3 regions of the Neorhizobium sp. USDA 3394 genome follow, and region 3 is predicted to be linked to each of the others. Evidence: predicted binding sites of a transcription regulator. Region 3 holds the regulator's gene; each other region holds the start of a gene.
The links. The regulator HrcA, encoded in region 3, represses chaperone genes, less so after heat shock. The targets are predictions, from matches to a motif close to GTTAGCACTCNCNNNNNGNGAGTGCTAAC.
Positions count from the first base shown of each region.

Region 1: a site for HrcA is predicted at 2,491-2,519, ahead of groES (co-chaperone GroES). Genes of this name have one in related genera too.
Region 2: a site for HrcA is predicted at 3,915-3,943, ahead of groES (co-chaperone GroES). Genes of this name have one in related genera too.

Region 1 covers NZ_JBWCDU010000002.1:998,416-1,004,573, forward strand. The annotation lists gene ACZ9EJ_RS26295 (hypothetical protein) at 2-265, opposite strand; gene groL (chaperonin GroEL) at 441-2,075, opposite strand; gene groES (co-chaperone GroES) at 2,141-2,437, opposite strand; gene ACZ9EJ_RS26310 (J domain-containing protein) at 2,625-3,233, opposite strand; gene ACZ9EJ_RS26315 (cold-shock protein) at 3,636-3,845, shown strand; gene ACZ9EJ_RS26320 (hypothetical protein) at 3,974-4,198, shown strand; gene ACZ9EJ_RS26325 (sensor histidine kinase) at 4,195-5,199, shown strand; gene ACZ9EJ_RS26330 (hypothetical protein) at 5,427-5,648, shown strand; gene ACZ9EJ_RS26335 (dicarboxylate/amino acid:cation symporter) at 5,769-6,158, opposite strand, start outside.
Region 2 covers NZ_JBWCDU010000001.1:2,997,549-3,003,706, reverse strand. The annotation lists gene ACZ9EJ_RS14815 (elongation factor G) at 1-1,749, shown strand, start outside; gene groL (chaperonin GroEL) at 1,861-3,504, opposite strand; gene groES (co-chaperone GroES) at 3,563-3,859, opposite strand; gene ACZ9EJ_RS14800 (TIGR01459 family HAD-type hydrolase) at 4,296-5,144, shown strand; gene ACZ9EJ_RS14795 (bifunctional riboflavin kinase/FAD synthetase) at 5,185-6,158, shown strand, end outside.
Region 3 covers NZ_JBWCDU010000001.1:3,339,791-3,345,948, reverse strand. The annotation lists gene rdgB (RdgB/HAM1 family non-canonical purine NTP pyrophosphatase) at 1-15, opposite strand, end outside; gene ACZ9EJ_RS16505 (VOC family protein) at 24-431, opposite strand; gene rph (ribonuclease PH) at 454-1,170, opposite strand; gene hrcA (heat-inducible transcriptional repressor HrcA) at 1,348-2,427, shown strand; gene grpE (nucleotide exchange factor GrpE) at 2,545-3,186, shown strand; gene ptsN (PTS IIA-like nitrogen regulatory protein PtsN) at 3,384-3,848, opposite strand; gene hpf (ribosome hibernation-promoting factor, HPF/YfiA family) at 3,925-4,500, opposite strand; partial or broken gene rpoN (RNA polymerase factor sigma-54) at 4,749-6,057, opposite strand; partial or broken gene ACZ9EJ_RS16470 (RNA polymerase factor sigma-54) at 6,136-6,158, opposite strand, start outside.

The DNA of each region.
Region 1 (6,158 bases), on a different contig from region 3:
GCTACATCTGCGACATGTCGTCCAGCAGGTTCTGCGCCAGTTCGCTGATGGCGGTTTCCGCTTCTTCCAGCGTCCAGCCGACGCTTTCGGCGCGTTTTGCAAGGCCGGCCAACACTGGCGGCAGATCACCGCCAGCCGTCGCCACGATATCGTCCGGCGTCAGTCCCCTTGCAAGCTGAAGAAAGACCTGCTCCAGGGCTTCCTGACAACCGATATCCCTGTCCGGATAGGGCGCGGAACTGCGCGGCCTGTTCAATACAACCATTTGACCCTCATCTTGCTCTGCAGTCTGGGCGGCTGGCAAACAACTGCGGCCCACACCGCGTCCGCCACCACCGGGGCTGCCGATCGATATTTTCCCGAATATACGAATGAAGGGCCCCGATCGATCGGAGCCCTTCACAGCAGAAGACGTGATCGAGTTCCCGACGGGAACCCGTTTACATCATGCCGCCCATGCCGCCCATGTCAGGCATGCCGCCGCCGGCGGCATCCTTCTTCGGCAGATCGGCAATCATGGCTTCCGTCGTCACCAGCAGGCCGGCGACCGAAGCCGCGTTCTGCAGAGCCGTGCGAACCACCTTGACCGGATCGACGATGCCCATGGTGATCATGTCGCCGAATTCGCCGGTCTGGGCGTTGTAGCCGTAGTTGTCGGTATCGCTTTCCAGGATCTTGCCGACCACGATCGAGCCTTCGCCGCCGGCATTCTCAGCAATCTGGCGAACCAGGGACTGCAAGGCCTTGCGGATGATGCTGATCCCGGCATTCTGATCGTCGTTCTCGCCCTTGATGTCGAGAACGATCGAGGCGCGAAGCAGGGCCGTACCGCCGCCAGGCACGATGCCTTCTTCGACGGCAGCGCGCGTTGCATTGAGGGCGTCGTCGATGCGGTCCTTCTTTTCCTTGACTTCGATTTCCGTCGAACCGCCGACGCGGATCACGGCAACGCCGCCAGCCAGCTTGGCCAGACGTTCCTGCAGCTTTTCGCGGTCGTAGTCCGAGGTGGTTTCCTCGATCTGGGCCTTGATCTGCCCGATGCGTCCGTCAATGTCCGCCTTGGTGCCCGCACCATCGACGACGGTGGTGTTCTCCTTGGTGATCGAGACCTTCTTGGCGCGGCCGAGCATCTCGAGCGTGACGTTCTCGAGCTTGATGCCGAGGTCTTCCGAAATCACGGTGCCGCCGGTCAGGATCGCCAGATCCTCCAGCATGGCCTTGCGGCGATCGCCGAAGCCCGGAGCCTTGACGGCAGCGATCTTGAGGCCGCCACGCAGCTTGTTGACGACGAGCGTTGCAAGAGCCTCGCCCTCGACATCCTCGGAAATGATCAGCAGCGGCTTGCCGCTCTGGACGACTGCTTCCAGGATAGGAAGCATGGCCTGCAGGTTGGAAAGCTTCTTTTCGTGCAGGAGCACGTAGGCATCTTCCAGCTCAGCCACCATTTTTTCGGCATTGGTGACGAAGTAGGGCGACAGGTAGCCGCGGTCGAACTGCATGCCTTCGACGACTTCGAGTTCGGTTTCGGCGGTCTTGGCTTCTTCAACCGTGATGACGCCTTCATTGCCGACCTTCTGCATCGCGTCGGCGATATACTGGCCTATTTCCTTCTCGCCATTGGCCGAGATGGTGCCGACCTGGGCGATCTCTTCCGATGTGTTGATCTTCTTGGCCTTGGCAAGCAGGTCTTTCACGACGGCGGTAACGGCAAGGTCGATGCCGCGCTTCAGGTCCATCGGGTTCATGCCGGCTGCAACGGCCTTGCCGCCCTCGCGAACGATCGCCTGGGCAAGAACGGTAGCAGTCGTGGTGCCGTCGCCGGCGACGTCGTTGGTCTTCGAAGCGACTTCGCGGACCATCTGGGCGCCCATGTTCTCGAACTTGTCGTCAAGTTCGATCTCCTTGGCGACGGTGACACCGTCCTTGGTGATCCGCGGTGCGCCGTAGGACTTGTCGATCACGACGTTGCGGCCCTTCGGACCGAGCGTCACCTTCACTGCGTCGGCGAGGATATCGACGCCGCGCAGCAGCTTCTCGCGTGCATCACGGCCGAATTTGATCTGTTTGGCAGACATGGAAAAACTCCCGGGCCGTTGGCCCCATGGTCTTCGTCAAAAGGAAATAAGGAAGCGGCCGAAGATCAGGCGATGACGCCCATGACGTCTGCTTCCTTCATGATCAACAGGTCTTCGCCGTTGAACTTGATCTCGGTGCCGGACCACTTGCCGAACAGGATGCGGTCGCCTGCCTTGACATCGAGGGGAACGATCTTGCCGCTCTCGTCGCGGGTGCCGGTGCCGACAGCGACGATTTCGCCTTCCTGGGGCTTTTCCTTGGCGGTGTCGGGAATGATGATCCCGCCCTTGGTCTTGGCTTCGGCCTCGATACGGCGCACGACGACACGGTCGTGCAACGGCCGAAAATTGGTATTGTTCATTTTGGGTTCCTTGGCGGGAGCGCAGCCCAATGGCGGGTTCCCGATCGGACATCCTTAGCACTCTTGTGGTGAGAGTGCTAGCGCGATTCGTGCTTTGGTGGTGATGCTGCGTCCGCAGCGACGCCGTCTCGTTGCCGCAGGAGGGTTCGCCGGCATCGGGGACGTCGGCGGGTCACTTGCCGCACCCCTAGCAGAAGCCGTTGAGCTTGAGGATCTTATGGGCGTCGATCGAGGCCCGGAGCTGATCCTCCGAGTTGCGCTCTCCATTGTTCGCGTCCGGATGATGCATCTTGAGCTTCTGCTTGTAGCGGCTTCTGATTTCCTCCGGCGTTGCGTCCGGTGAAAGGCCGAGCGTCTCGAAAGCCTTGGCTTCCAGTGCCTTGAGCTTACGTCGCTGAAGATCTACTTTTGCGGCTTGGCGTTGCGCAGCGCTTTTGCGTGCGTTCGTCGCTTTTGCCGAACCGGAGCGAGCCATGGAGGGCAGCGGCATCTCCGAGGCCTGCTTTACACCGGTGCCCCAGGTCGGGCGGCTGCCGTTTGCCGCTTCCCGCTGATAGCGCGCCACCAACGGGTCGGAGAGATTTGGCGCGAAGTTATAACCTTTGGTGTATTCCTTTACGTGCTGAGGACAGAACAGCAGATAAAGGCCCTCGGCATCCCGCCCTACAGGAGCACGATGAGTGCCACCCTTTTCGCATCCGTCCCACTGGCATTTCGGATGGTTCGGTTCGGCGCTCGGAGCCGGTTTTTTGCGGGTCGACCGCAGGCCGACAAATATCTTTGAATCAGACGTCATCGCGCCTTATATGGCGGTCCTGCGCCAGCAGGCAAGACATATGGACAGGCCAACCACAGACCTGTGCGTTGCCACGGCAGTTCAGCGCTCAACCGAGCGGGTTGAGATCCGCTGCGCTAACCCTTTCCTGCAAGATCCACCGCCGCCCGCCATATTGGGGCGTGCCTGGAACGCAAATCTCCGTAGACCAGAGCAGTCTCCACGAGGCGCCAAAACTAAAGGTTGACTTATGGGTAGGCAGCCTCTATTTATGGTTCATCGATCTTTTGCTTGCTGAACTTTGGTTTCCGCGCGCTTAGCACCGCGCCTGACGAACTTCCCTTTCAAAATCAATCGCTATCATCCATTCTCAGGGCTTTGGCTCCGGGGTCACTCAATCTTGCTTTGAAAGGGTTCATCATCATGACCACAGGCACAGTTAAATGGTTCAATTCCACCAAGGGCTTCGGCTTTATCCAGCCTGACAATGGCGGCGCTGATGCGTTCGTGCACATTTCTGCCGTCGAGCGCGCCGGAATGCGGGAAATCGTCGAGGGCCAGAAGATCGGCTACGAACTCGAACGCGACGTAAAGTCCGGTAAGATGTCGGCTTGCAACCTGCAGGCTGCCTGACCAAAAGCGGCTTCCGCTTTGACCACGGATGTACTGGCACTGCTGGAAGCTGATTTTTTAAAGGGCCGGGCATCATGTCCGGCCTTTTTTGGTTTTCGACCCTGCATATTTGCAAACAGGAAATAATCATGACGCACAGCAAGACCCGGCAGCAGGCCGAGATGGCCTTTGACCAGGTTCAATCGCAGTTTTTCGCTCGCGACCACGCGGTCGAAGAGCTTGATTATGTCGCGCAGGTACGGGAGGCGAAGACCCTGCGCCTTCGGGAAGCCCGCCTTGCCAGGGAGGAGCGCGACCGGAATACCGCTCTCGGCATCATGCTCGCGAAGCGCGCGAAGCAGAAGCAAGTGTGAACAACACCGTGACCACGCGCAGCCCCGAATGGGGACTGGAGCAACTGCGCGGCGCAATCCAAGCGGCGGGCGTGGCCTTGTGGTCCTGGAACGTGGACACCGACCGTTTTGTTATGGACGGTCACGGCTTTACTCTCTGGGACGTCGCACACGATGTCGCCCTGACGTTCGAGCACCTGTCCGAGAAAATACATCCGGCCGACAGGGACAGGGTGAGGGCGGCCTTTGTCGCGACACGCGCCGTGATCGGCCCTTACGAGATCGACTTCCGGATATTGGTCGGATCGGAGGTGCGATGGGTATCAGCACGGGGGCAAGGCAGTGATGCGGGCATCAAGAACCGGGCAATGACGGGGATCTTTCTGGACGTCACGGGGCGCAAGCAGGCCGAGGAAAGCCATGAACTCCTTGCTGGCGAAATGAGCCACCGCGTCAAGAACCTGCTTGCTATCGCGTCGGGTCTGACCCTGATTACCTCACGATCGTCTGCGTCGATCGAAGACATGACGAAGCAACTGACCAACCGGCTGACCGCGCTCGGTCGCGCCCACGATCTTGTTCGTCCGCTACCGAGTGGCCAGGGCGATGCCGCGCTTCTCGGAGACATCTTTACCGTTTTGCTCGCCCCCTATGATGACGACGGAGCTTTTGCCGGACGGATCAGGGTGGCCGTCCCTCGTCTCGGCGTCGGTCAGGCGGCTGCGACGGGCCTGGCGCTCGTCGTCCACGAATTGGCAACCAACGCCTTGAAATATGGCGCACTCTCGGTGCCGGAAGGCGCGCTCGATGTATCGGGGACGATGGTTGGGAATGACGTCGAAATTCGCTGGACGGAAAGAGGCGGGCCTGAAGTCAGCACCCCTGAGGGGCCCGGTGGATACGGAAGCAAGCTTCTCCGCCGCACGCTGGCTGGCCATCTGGGTGGCGCTCTCGAGCACGTCTGGTCCGCGGAAGGATTGCTCGTGACCCTGCGCATGGATGGCGATCGACTGTCGCGTTAGCCTTCTCTAAACCGACACACCTGCACAGCAGCGTCGGTGCCTTCTAAAATTTGCCCCCTTTTATTGACGATCTGGAATTCCAGCGATTTGGCGGGCTGTCGAGAGTATTCAACCAGCCTGAAATCCTCCGTCCGTTTCTTTCGGGCCGATCGGATATTCTGCTCATAGAGGCTGGCCATCATTGCCGAGGCGATATAGAAGCCGGATCCACCAACAGGCAGATCACGATGGATGACTCAATCAAGATAGACAATCGCGGGGACTTCGGGCTCTGGGCCATCGAAGTGGCCAAGCAGATCGTCAGCGAACAGGGTTTTGACCTGGCCAAAGCTTCGCGGAGCGGCACGGAAGACGAGGTGCGCGTCGCCGGCAATGCGCTGGGGCAGGCGATCACCGATGCACTCATCGAGGTCTATGACGGTCTGCTCGAAGGAGCGCCGGAAGAATAGCGCAGCGTTGAATCGGCGCGGGGAGGGCACGTGCTCTTCGCACCGTGCCTATCGGTGGTGCCAGAAAATTGGCCAAGGCCACCCCAGGGCGACCTTGGCGATTGCGATAGAAAAAGGTGATTATTCGGCAGGCTGGCCCGCCGGTATCAGTACCGCCTCTTCGGCGTCGACGCCGCCCGCCATGGCGGCGGCAAACTGTGTCCGGTCCAGCTCGTTTTCCCAGCGCGCGACAACAATGGTCGCGACCGCATTGCCGATCAGGTTCGTGAGCGCCCGGCATTCCGACATGAAGCGATCAATACCGAGAATCAGCGCCATGCCGGCGACCGGCACGGATGGAACGACCGAAAGTGTCGCCGCCAGCGTGATGAAGCCGGCTCCGGTAATGCCTGCCGCTCCCTTCGAGCTCAGCATCGCGACCAGCAGCAGCAGGACCTGGTCGCCGAGCGTGATCGGCGTGTCGGTCGCCTGGGCGATGAAGAGTGCGGCAAGCGTCATATAGATGTTGGT
Region 2 (6,158 bases), 340 kb from region 3:
ACGATTGGCGACACGGCCATCAACCTCGTCGATACGCCCGGCCATCCCGATTTCATTGCCGAGGTCGAGCGGATACTTGGATTGCTGGACGCTGCGGTCGTCGTCGTTTCGGCGGTCGAGGGCGTGCAGGCGCAGACCCGCGTATTGGTGCGGGCGTTGCAGCGCCTCGCCGTGCCGTTCGTCTTCTTCATCAACAAGGTCGATCGCTTAGGCGCGCAATATGACCGAGTGCTGGAGGACATCGCCCGCCAGCTGCCGGTTCGGCCGATCGCGATGTCGACCGTCATCGACCCCGGCAGCAAGCTTGTACGGGTAGAGACACTCGACCTGCGCACCGAACCGTCCTTCACAGTGCTGAGTGAAACGCTGGCGGAAAACGACGACGCATTGCTCGGCGACTATCTCATGGCCCCGGATCGTCTGACCGCCGGAAGGCTCGGACACTCTCTGGCCGATCAGGTCTCCAGGGGCCTGGTGCACCCCGCATTCGCAGGAGCCGCGATGACCGGCGTCGGCCTGCCAGCGCTGACATCGGCCATCACGACGCTGCTGCCCAGCCGCGGGCGCGACCCGGGCGGTCCGATCGCCGGGAGGATATTCAAGATCGAGCGCGGGTGGGGCGGCGAAAAACTTTCTTACATATATCTCGCATCCGGCACGATCCAGCTCCGGCAATACCTGGATCTGCCCCGGGGCCCGGCAAGGGTGACCGGAATCCACGTCTTCGAGGCTGGCGGGGTTCATCCCGTCGCCAGTTTCCACGCCGGGCAGGTCGCTCGCGTCAGTGGCCTCGCCAGCGCCCGGATTGGGGATGCGGTGGGAGACGATCTGCTTTCCGGTGGCCGGTCCCACTTTGCTCCGCCCACCCTTGAAACCCGTGTGCTGGCCAGGCGCCCTTCCGACAATGCGGCCCTCTGGCTGGCGTTGAACCAGTTGGCCGAACAGGATCCGCTGATCAACCTGCGCCGCAACGACGACGCCAACGAAGTCTTCGTGTCGCTCTATGGCGAGGTGCAGAAGGAGGTCATCCAATCGACCTTGCTAACGGATTTCGGTATCGAGGCGGTGTTCGAGGAGAGCACGGTTATCTGTGTGGAAAGGCTTGTCGGAACCGGTGCAGGCCTCGAGATCCTCTTCAAGGAACCCAATCCCTACATGGCGACAGTCGGGCTGCGCGTCGAGCCACGACCGGAAGGGGCCGGCAACAGCTTCGCGTTGGAAGTGGACGTGGGCCAGATGCCCGCAAGCTTCTATCGGGCGGTCGAGGACACCGTGTCCGAAACGCTGAAGCAGGGCCCTTTCGGCTGGCAGATCATCGATTGCCACGTCGCCATGACCGCGGCCCGGCACAGTTCACCGGTGAGCACTGCCGCCGATTTCCGGCAGTTGACGCCGCTGGTACTGGCAGCGGCTCTGTCGGCAGCGCAGACCGTCGTCTGCGAGCCGATCGACCGCTTTTACCTCGAGGTGCCTGTCACGGCTTTAAGCGGTCTGCACACCCTGCTTGCGAAATCCGGTGCGATAACCAGGGATTCCGTGATTGCAAACGGGGTGGCCCGGCTGGAAGGCACGATAGCATCCACGATGACTCAAGGCGTTCTGCAACAATTGCCGGGGCTGACAAGCGGCATGGGGACGATGGAATATTCCTTTGATCACTATGCCCGGATGGCTGGTCCGCCTCGTTCGCGCCAACGTTCGGGCGCCGATCCGTTCAATGCCGCCGAATATCTGCTGCGCTTGCGCTGAAACCGGTTCATCGATCGGGTAGCCCGCAAGCCATCGACAAACAAAAAGGGCGACCCGAGGGCCGCCCTTTCCGAACTGAACCGGCTGGCTCAGATGCGAGACCCGGAGGTCTTACATCATGTCCATGCCGCCCATTCCGCCCATGCCGCCAGGCATGCCGCCGCCGGCAGCTTCCTTCTTCGGAAGTTCGGCGATCATGGCTTCGGTGGTGATCAGCAGCGAAGCAACCGAAGCTGCGTTCTGCAGGGCGGTACGAACGACCTTGAGCGGGTCGACGATACCCATGGTGATCATGTCGCCATATTCAGACGTCTGGGCGTTGTAGCCGTAGTTGTCTTCGTTCTTTTCGAGGATCTTGCCGACCACGATGGAGGCTTCGTCACCAGCGTTTTCAGCGATCTGGCGAACCAGCGACTGCAGAGCGCGGCGAACGATGTTGATGCCGGCTTCCTGGTCGTCGTTGGCACCCTTTGCGGCGATCTTCGTGGAAGAACGCAGCAGGGCAACGCCGCCGCCCGGTACGATGCCTTCCTGAACGGCAGCGCGCGTCGCGTTGAGGGCGTCGTCGATGCGGTCCTTCTTTTCCTTGACTTCGACTTCCGTCGAGCCGCCGACGCGGATCACGGCAACGCCGCCAGCGAGCTTGGCAAGACGTTCCTGCAGCTTTTCGCGGTCGTAGTCGGAAGTGGTTTCCTCGATCTGGGCCTTGATCTGACCAACGCGGCCTTCGATGTCGGCCTTGGAGCCGGCGCCGTCGACGATCGTGGTGTTTTCCTTGGAGATCGAGACCTTCTTGGTGCGGCCGAGCATGTCGAGCGTGACATTTTCGAGCTTGATGCCGAGGTCTTCGGAGATGACAGTGCCGCCCGTCAGGATGGCGATGTCTTCGAGCATGGCCTTGCGGCGGTCGCCGAAGCCCGGAGCCTTGACGGCAGCGATCTTGAGGCCGCCACGCAGCTTGTTGACGACGAGCGTTGCAAGAGCTTCGCCTTCGACGTCTTCAGCGATGATGAGGAGCGGCTTGCCGGTCTGAACGACGGCTTCGAGAACCGGGAGCATCGCCTGCAGGTTCGAGAGCTTCTTCTCGTGGAGGAGAATGAAAGCGTCGTCGAGGTCGGCGACCATCTTTTCCGGGTTGGTGACGAAGTAGGGCGACAGGTAGCCGCGGTCGAACTGCATGCCTTCGACGACTTCGAGTTCGGTTTCGGCGGTCTTGGCTTCTTCAACCGTGATGACGCCTTCATTGCCGACCTTCTGCATGGCTTCAGCAATGTCGAGACCGACCTGCTTGTCGCCGTTTGCGGAGATCGTGCCGACCTGTGCGACTTCTTCCGAGGTCGAGATCTTCTTGGCCTTGGCCTGGAGATCCTTGACGACGTCAGCAACGGCGAGATCGATACCGCGCTTCAGGTCCATCGGGTTCATGCCGGCTGCAACGGCCTTGTTGCCTTCGCGAACGATCGCCTGGGCAAGAACGGTAGCAGTCGTGGTGCCGTCGCCGGCGATGTCGTTGGTCTTCGAAGCAACTTCGCGGACCATCTGGGCGCCCATGTTCTCGAACTTGTCGTCAAGTTCGATTTCCTTGGCGACCGATACGCCGTCCTTGGTGATGCGCGGCGCGCCGAACGACTTGTCGATGATGACGTTGCGGCCCTTCGGGCCGAGCGTTACCTTGACTGCGTCAGCGAGAATGTCGACGCCGCGCAGCATCTTTTCGCGCGCGGTGCGGCCGAACTTGATTTCTTTAGCTGCCATTTTGATAACTCCTGAAAAGGGGTGTCAGCGATATTTCAGTGAAAGCAACCGACTGAGATCAGCCGATGATGCCCATGATGTCGGATTCCTTCATGATCAGAAGGTCTTCGCCATCGAGCTTGACTTCGGTGCCCGACCACTTGCCGAACAGGACGCGGTCGCCTGCCTTGACGTCGAGAGCGGTGATGTTGCCCTTGTCGTCGCGGGTGCCGGTGCCGACGGCGACGATTTCGCCTTCCTGCGGCTTTTCCTTGGCGGTATCAGGAATGATGATGCCGCCCTTGGTCTTGGCTTCGGATTCGACGCGACGAACAACGACGCGGTCGTGAAGGGGGCGGAAATTGGTGCTTGCCATTGTCTAATCCCTCGATCAAATGACATGGACGGGTTGAAACCCGTATCTCGGTGCTGTTAGCACTCCCGCTTGGAGAGTGCCAGCCGCGTCGAGATAAGGTCGGCCGGCGAATGAGTCAAGAACGGCCGTAAAATTTTCGAGCCGGCTCGGAACCTCATGTGAAATACGCTTAACGATACGGATGCTGGGCCGCGCCTGCGTCTGGCGGAACTGACGGCCGCTTGCCGGCCACATCGGGTTTTCGGTTTAGGCCACCTCTCCGTGGCAGGTCGGCATGTTGCACCGGACTTTGGTGGAAGAAAGGCGCCGGGGCGTTGGAGGGCAGTATGCGGTTGCGGACGCCGACGACGCCGTTGCGGCTTTTCTCCCGAATATCTCTTGTAATCCTGAACCGGGTTTGTCATGTGACCCGGGACTTGCGAGATGGGAAGGTTACATGGCAAAGCGCATCGGCAATCTGAGCGAAGTGATCGGCGACTACGACGTGGTTCTTTCGGACGTCTGGGGTGTGGTTCACAACGGTGTCGAGGCTTTCCAGCATTCCTGCAAGGCGCTCGCCGCGGCCCGCGAAGCCGGCGCCACGGTGGTGCTGATCACCAATTCGCCGCGCACGGCACCCGGCGTCATCGAGCAGATGCGCACGCTCGGCGTTCCCGACGGCACCTATGACCGGATCGTCACATCCGGCGACGTCACCCAGCACCTGATCGTCGACGGCCCGAAAAAGGTCTTCCTGATCGGTCCCGAACGCGACCTCAACCTGTTCGACGGGCTCGGCGTCGAGGTGGTCTCCGCCGACGAAGCCGAATGCATCGTCTGCACCGGCTTTTTCGACGACGAGAAGGAAGTACCGGAAGATTATACCGACATGCTGGCGGCGTTTGCCAAGCGCGACGTGCCGTTCATCTGTGCCAACCCGGATCTCGTCGTCGAGCGCGGCCACAAGATCATCCCCTGCGCCGGCGCGGTGGCGGCCTATTACGAAGAGTTCGGCGGCAAGACCCGCGTCGCCGGCAAGCCGCACCGCCCGATCTACGAGGCGACGATCGAAGCGGCCCGCGAAGTGCGCGGCGATTTCCCGATGAACCGGGTACTGGCGATCGGCGACGGCATGCCGACCGACGTGCGCGGCGCGCTCGCATACGGCCTCGACCTCCTTTATATCAGCGCGGGCATCCATGTCGCGGAATACACCGTCAACGGCCAGACCGACGAGGCGATCCTCAACGCCTGGCTGAAGCGGGAAAATGCCGCGCCGAAATACTGGATGCCGCGCCTCGCATAGCCCCTGGGGCCTCAATCGCGCCTGAACCGGAACCCGCTGCATGACTGTCTTCCACCGCAACGAGAAGAAGGAACCGCTGCCCGAGGAACTGAAGGGCGGCGTCATCGCCATCGGCAATTTCGATGGCGTGCACCGCGGCCATCGCAGCGTGCTGGAGCGCGCGCTGGCTCTTGCCGAACAGCGCGGGGTGCCCGCCCTTGTGCTGACCTTCGAGCCGCATCCGCGCACGGTTTTCCGCTCGGAAGAACCGGTCTTCCGCCTGACGCCGGCGCCGCTCAAGGCTCGCCTGCTCGAGGCCATGGGCTTCCGCTCGGTAATCGAATATCCCTTTACCCCCGAGTTCGCGACCCGCTCGGCGGAAGAGTTCATCCAGACCATTCTCGTGGATTGGCTGGCAGCGAGCGCCGTCGTCACCGGCTTCGACTTTCATTTCGGCAAGGGCAGGGAGGGCGGACCGGCCTTCCTGATGGCATCGGGCGCCAAGCACGGTTTCAACGTGCAGCTGGTCGATGCCTTCCGTGACGAAAATGCCGACGTGATCTCCTCCAGCCGTATCCGCGATCTGCTGGCGGAGGGCGATGTCTCCGCCGCGGCCGGCCTGCTCGGTTATCGCTATACGGTCGAGGCGGAAGTGATCGACGGCGAAAAGCTCGGCCGCCAGCTCGGCTTCCCGACCGCCAACATGCAGCTTCCCCCCGAAGCCGAATTGAAGTCCGGCATCTATGCCGTACGCTTCCGCCGCCCCGACGGCACGCTTTTCGACGGTGTCGCCAGCTACGGCCGCCGCCCGACGGTCACCGAAAACGGCGCGCCGTTGCTGGAAACCTACCTCTTCGATTTCTCCGGCAGCCTTTACGGCGAAACCTGTTCCGTTTCCTTCTTCGGCCACCTGCGCGACGAACTGAAATTCGACGGCCTGGATGCGCTGGTCGTGCAGATCAAGCGGGATGAGGAAGAGGCACGGGCGCTGCTGTCCGGTGTGAGGCCGCTGGGCGAAGTGGACGCCAAGATCGC
Region 3 (6,158 bases):
ATCGAGCTTGCGCATTTCAATTCCTATTCGATATTCCAGAGCCTCGGCTCTGCGCATTCCAGGCTGTTGCCGGCCGGATCGCGGAAATAGATTGAGCGGGCACCGTTCGGCCAGCGGAAATCGCTTTCGATGGCAATGCCTGCCTTGTTGAGCTTTTCCCTGAGCAAGTCAATCGCTTCGCTCGTCATGCGAAAGCAGATATGCCCCGGTCCTGTCGCACCATGGGGCGGAACCGGCAAGGCACCGGCGGGCGGTGGCTTCACCGTCTCTGCGGGGTTGAAGATCAGCAGGATGCCCGGCCCGCATCGGAAGAACACATGCCTGTTGCCGGCGCGCAGAACCTTTTCAAGTCCGAGGATGCCGCCGTAGAAGGCATCGGCGGCATCGAGATCGTCAGCATAAAGTGCGGTTTCGAGAATGCCTTCGATCAAAGAGCACCTCTCTCAGCGAGTTTCAGGCAATCGCCTGCTTCTGCATCGCCACCAGTTCCTGGGTGCCGTCCTGGGCAAGCGCCAGCAGCTTCAGGAACTCTTCCTGGCTGAAGGGCTTGCCCTCAGCCGTACCCTGCACCTCGACGATACCGCCGGAGCCGGTCATCACGAAATTGGCGTCCGTCTCGGCAGCCGAATCCTCGATATAGTCGAGGTCGATGACCGGCTGGCCGGCAAAGATGCCGCAGGAGATCGCAGCGACGTGGTCCTTCAGCACCTTGTCGACCTTGGTCATCGAGCGGGCTTCCATCCACTTCAAGCAATCGTAGAGCGCGATCCAGCCACCGGTGATCGACGCCGTGCGCGTGCCGCCGTCCGCCTGGATGACGTCGCAGTCGATGGTGATCTGCTTTTCGCCGAGCGCTTCGAGATCGATGACGGCGCGCAGGGAGCGGCCGATCAGGCGCTGGATTTCCTGGGTGCGGCCGCCTTGCTTTCCGGCGGCGGCTTCACGCTTCATGCGGTCGCCCGTGGCGCGCGGCAGCATGCCGTATTCCGCGGTCACCCAGCCCTTGCCGCTGTTGCGCAGCCACGGCGGTGTCTTTTCTTCCAGGCTCGCGGTACAAAGCACATGCGTGTCGCCGAACTTGACGAGGCATGAGCCTTCGGCATGTTTGGAGAAATTGCGCTCGAATGAGACCTTGCGCATCTGGTTCAACTGTCTGCCTGAAGGCCGCATGCTTCACTCCCTGGATTTCTGTTTCCGCCTTCTACGGCCCCGGCCCAGCTTTTGCAAAGAAAAAGGCCTGAGGCCCTCTGAGGGCGAATGATTATGCCCGTGATGATTTTCCCTTTGGAGAAGGCGCGGCGAATGACTATATTTTATCGAAAGATCAATGGAGCGGTGAAGGTTTAGATGGGATTTTCGGCATCGACGGGTAGGGACAGCGGTTCTGTGCTCGATGACCGTTCGCGCGAAATTTTCCGCCGCATCGTGGAAAGCTATCTGGAGACCGGCGAACCGCTCGGCTCTCGAAATCTTTCCCGCCTGCTGCCCATATCGCTGTCGCCGGCGTCGGTGCGCAATGTGATGAGCGATCTCGAGGAACTGGGCCTCATCTACTCCCCGCATATCAGCGCCGGCCGCCTGCCGACCCAGTCCGGGCTTCGCTTTTTCGTCGACGCGTTCATGCAGGTCGGAGACCTGTCGGCCGAGGAGCGTGCCAATATCGACCGGCAGATTCGGCCCGCTGATCGCGACCAGCCGATGGAAAGCCTGATGGCAGAGGCGAGCCGCATGCTGTCGGGCGTCTCGCGCGGCGCCGGGATCGTCATTACCACCAAGAGCGACCCGGTTCTAAAGCACGTCGAGTTCATTCGTCTCGAGCCGACCAAGGCGCTTGCGGTGCTTGTCGGCGATCATAACCAGGTGGAAAACCGCATTATCGAACTTCCGGCCGGCGTGACCTCGTCGCAGCTGACCGAAGCGGCCAATTTCCTCAACGCCCACCTGAGCGGCCAGACGCTGCCGGAACTGCGCGGCCAGCTGAAGACACTCAAGGATCAGGTACAGGGTGAGCTCCACGCGCTCTCGCAGGAACTGGTCGAGCGCGGTCTTGCGGTCTGGTCCGGCGACAGCGAGGAAGGCAAGCCGACCCAGCTTATCGTCCGCGGTCGTGCCAATCTGCTCGAAGGTCTGGCAGACGTTGCCGATCTCGATCGCCTGCGGTTGCTTTTCGACGATCTCGAGAAGAAGGACAGCCTGATCGAAATTCTCGATCTCGCTGAAAAAGGACCGGGCGTGCGAATCTTCATCGGCTCGGAAAACAAGCTGTTCTCCCTGTCGGGCTCCTCGCTCATCGTCGCGCCCTATCGTGACGGCGAAGACCGGATCGTCGGTGCCGTCGGCGTCATCGGCCCGACGCGGCTCAACTATTCGCGCATCGTGCCGATGGTGGATTACACCGCGCAGCTGCTTGCCAGGCTGTCGCGCTGAATTCGCGACGTAGCCGCCCCAACTTTCCCACCAAGCCTTGATTTTTTCACTTTAAACCTCGATATCGGGCACAAATCCAAGCCCGTAAATCCAAGCCAAGAATAACCGGAGACCGTCATGACCGACGAAACCAACAAGAACGGACCTGACGCAACTGCCGCGGAGAACACGGTTGAAGCTGTTGCATCTGCTCTTGAGGACGCGGCCAACCAGAAGAATGCCGAGGCGCCTGCCGCCGAACCGGATCCGCTGGAATTGCTGAAAGCCGAAAATAACGAGCTGCGCGACCGCTTCCTGCGGCTGGCGGCCGAAATGGATAACCTGCGCCGCCGCACCGAACGCGAGATCAAGGACGCCAAGGCCTATGCGGCAGCCGGCTTTGCGCGCGACATGCTCGCCGTTTCGGACAACCTGCGCCGGGCGCTGGACGCCGTGCCGACCGAAATGCGAGCCACGGCGGATGCCGCTCTGACCACGCTCCTCGAGGGCGTCGAGATGACCGAGCGCTCCATGCTGTCGGCGCTGGAACGCCACGGCGTGAAGAAGATCGATGCGGAAGGTCAGAAGTTCGATCCGAACTTCCACCAGGCGATGTTCGAGATCCCGAACTCTGCTGTTCCGAACAATACCGTCGTCCAGGTCGTCCAGGCCGGGTTCACGATCGGCGAACGCGTGCTGCGCCCCGCCATGGTCGGTGTTGCCAAGGGCGGCCCGAAGGCGGAAGCCTCCGCGGAAGCCGCCGGCGAGAAGAACGCCTGAGAGCTTTGAAAAGCGGGCGCAAGCCCGCTTTTCGCTTTGCGTCAGACGCTCAATCGGCGTTTCTCAGTCCTGAGGGCAAGCGTCCGCGCCGTCAGGTCACGCGTATTTTCCAGTCAAACGGGTCCTCAAGAACAAAACCGCCCGGCGCTTTGTCAGCGGCCGGGTGGTTCGTTTCGTCCCCACGAATGTGTATGCGGTCAGGCGGCGTGGTTAGCCTGCTCCTCGTTGAGGAAGGCATAGATCGCCGAAGCGGAATCGGTCTTGCGCAGCTTGGCGACGAGGTCCTGGTCCCGCAGGACGCGGGCGATGCGCGACAGCGCCTTCAGATGGTCAGCCCCGGCGCCTTCAGGTGCGAGCAGCAGGAACACCAGATCGACCGGCTCGTCATCGAGCGCTTCGAAATCGACCGGCGCTTCAAGGCGCGCGAAAATACCCTTGATCGACGAGATGCTGTTGAGCTTGCCGTGCGGGATGGCGATGCCATGGCCGACGCCCGTGGAGCCGAGCCTCTCGCGCTGCAGGATGATGTCGAAGATTTCTCGTTCGCTCACACCCGTCAGCTTGGAAGCCTTGGCCGCCAGCTCCTGCAACAGCTGTTTTTTGGAATTTACCTTTAGGGTAGGAATAATCGCATCTTGCTGCAGCAAATCTGCCAATGCCATTCTCGTCATCCTTCGTGCCGCAAGAGCTTGTGCCCTAGGCGAAGGGGAGCGCCGTTGCCGACGCTCTCCCCAGGTGTCAGTTCTTGATATTGGTGGAATCGATCCAACCAATATTGCCGTCGTTGCGGCGGTACACAATGTTCAGGTGTTCCTTGCCGGGGCTGCGGAACAGAAGAACAGGCTCGTCTGTCATATCAAGTGCCATGACGGCGCTTGCGACCGTCATCGTCTTCAACTGCTTCGAACTTTCCGCGACGATCGTCGGCGCGAAATCCTCGGGTACTTCCTCCCCTTCATCCGGTACGCTGTCCATAACAGTGTAGGCAACTTCCGCATAACCATTCACATGGTTGCCGGCATGATGGTCCTTGAGCCGCCGCTTGTAGCGACGCAGACGCTTTTCGATCCGCTGTGCTGCGGCATCGAAACTGATCTGCGGATCATTCGCCTCCCCAGCCGCATGCAGGACGATCCCGGTGTCGAGATGCACCTTGCAGTCGGCAGAAAAGCGCGAACCAGCCTTTTCCACGATGACTTGGCTCGAATAGCCTCCGTCGAAGTATTTTGTAACCGCTTCTCCGATTTGGTCCTCGATCCTTTGACGGAACGAATCGCCAATTTCCATATGCTTACCGGATACACGCACACTCATGGAGTTCTTCCTTCTTGTCGTGACTTGCGTGTTCCAGTCTACGCCAAGCCGTCCCCTCATCCAAGCCGTTCACACGCCACTGCGCTAAATTGCTGCAATCGGTGCCTGTCTGGATAATGGGATAGGTTTCGTGCCATGTCCCGTGCAGTTGCGGCGGGCTTCTAGCGCCCGATGTTTTAAATGTCAACGGCGGCCGGTCTTGGGGTTTCTACGTAGGCCTGTGGAAAACCGCCTGTTTCGGCCGTGTCTCAGTATGCCGCGACCCCGGCGATCGCACGCTTTTCGCGGCGACGTTGTACGGAGGAGGGGATGTTCATCGCCTCGCGGTATTTCGCGACGGTCCGGCGCGCAAGCTCGACGCCGCCCCGTTTCAGGCTGATCACGATATCGTCGTCCGAAAGCACGGCCTCCGGCGTCTCCTGGGCGATGAGCAGGCGAATCCGGTGGCGCACGGCTTCCGCCGAATGGCTGTCGCCGCCTTCTTCCGCCGAGCCGATCGACACCGTGAAGAAATATTTGAGTTCGAACAGGCCTCGCGGCGTCAGCATGTATTTGTTGGAGGTGACGCGGCTGACCGTCGATTCATGCATCTTGATCGCTTCGGCAACGGTCTTGAGGTTGAGCGGCCGCAGGTGATCGACGCCGTGCATCAGGAAGGCATCCTGCTGCCGGACGATTTCGGTCGCCACCTTCATGATCGTCTTGGCGCGCTGGTCGAGGCTGCGTGTCAGCCAGTTGGCGTTCTGCATGCAGTCGGAAAGGAAATTATGGTCGTCGCCGTTTTTTCGGGCAGTTCTTCGACACCGTCTGGAAATAGGTGTGGTTCACCAGAACACGCGGCAGCGTGTCCGGATTGAGTTCCACCATCCAGCCGCCGTCGGATGCCGCGCGCACGACGATATCCGGCGAAATCGTCTCCGACATGCCGCGCTCGAAACCCGCGCCGGGCTTCGGGTTAAGGCCGCGAATTTCCGCCAGCATGTCGATGAGGTCTTCGTCGTCGACACCGCAGATCTTTCGAAGTGACGCGAAGTCGCGTTTGCCGAGCAGATCCAGGTGTCGGATCAGTGCATCCATCGCCGGGTCGAGCCGGTCCTTTTCGCGAAGCTGGATTGCCAGACATTCGCTGAGCGATCGTGCGAAGACGCCCGGCGGATCGAGCGTCTGCAGCGAGTGCAGGATGGTTTCGACATGCTCGGCACTTCCGCCGAGGCGGGCGGCGATCTCCTCTATGTCGCCCAGCATGTAACCGGCCTCGTCGAGCTGATCGACCAGATGCTGGGCAATCAGGCGGCTGGCCGCATCGACGATCAGAAAAGGGATCTGCTGGTTCAGGTGGTCGCGCAGCGTCACCTGGCCGGCGACGAAATCATCGAGGTCGTAGTCTTCGCCGGACTCGCCGCCCGGCATCGATTTCCACTGGCTGAGCAATTCCGGCGCATCGGCGCGCCGCGCCGGGCCGTCGTCCGGGAAGACGTTTTCGAAACCCGTATCGAGCCCTTCGCCGAGCCTCTCGGCGCTGATGGAGGAGGAGCCCTCATACCAGTCGCTATCGACTTCAGCGGCTGCCGAACTCTCGCGGCCTTCGGTCGGCGCAAAGTCGTCGGCGGGTTCGAAGCCTGTTTCCGCGTCGTTTTCGCCCTCGCTTGACGTAATTT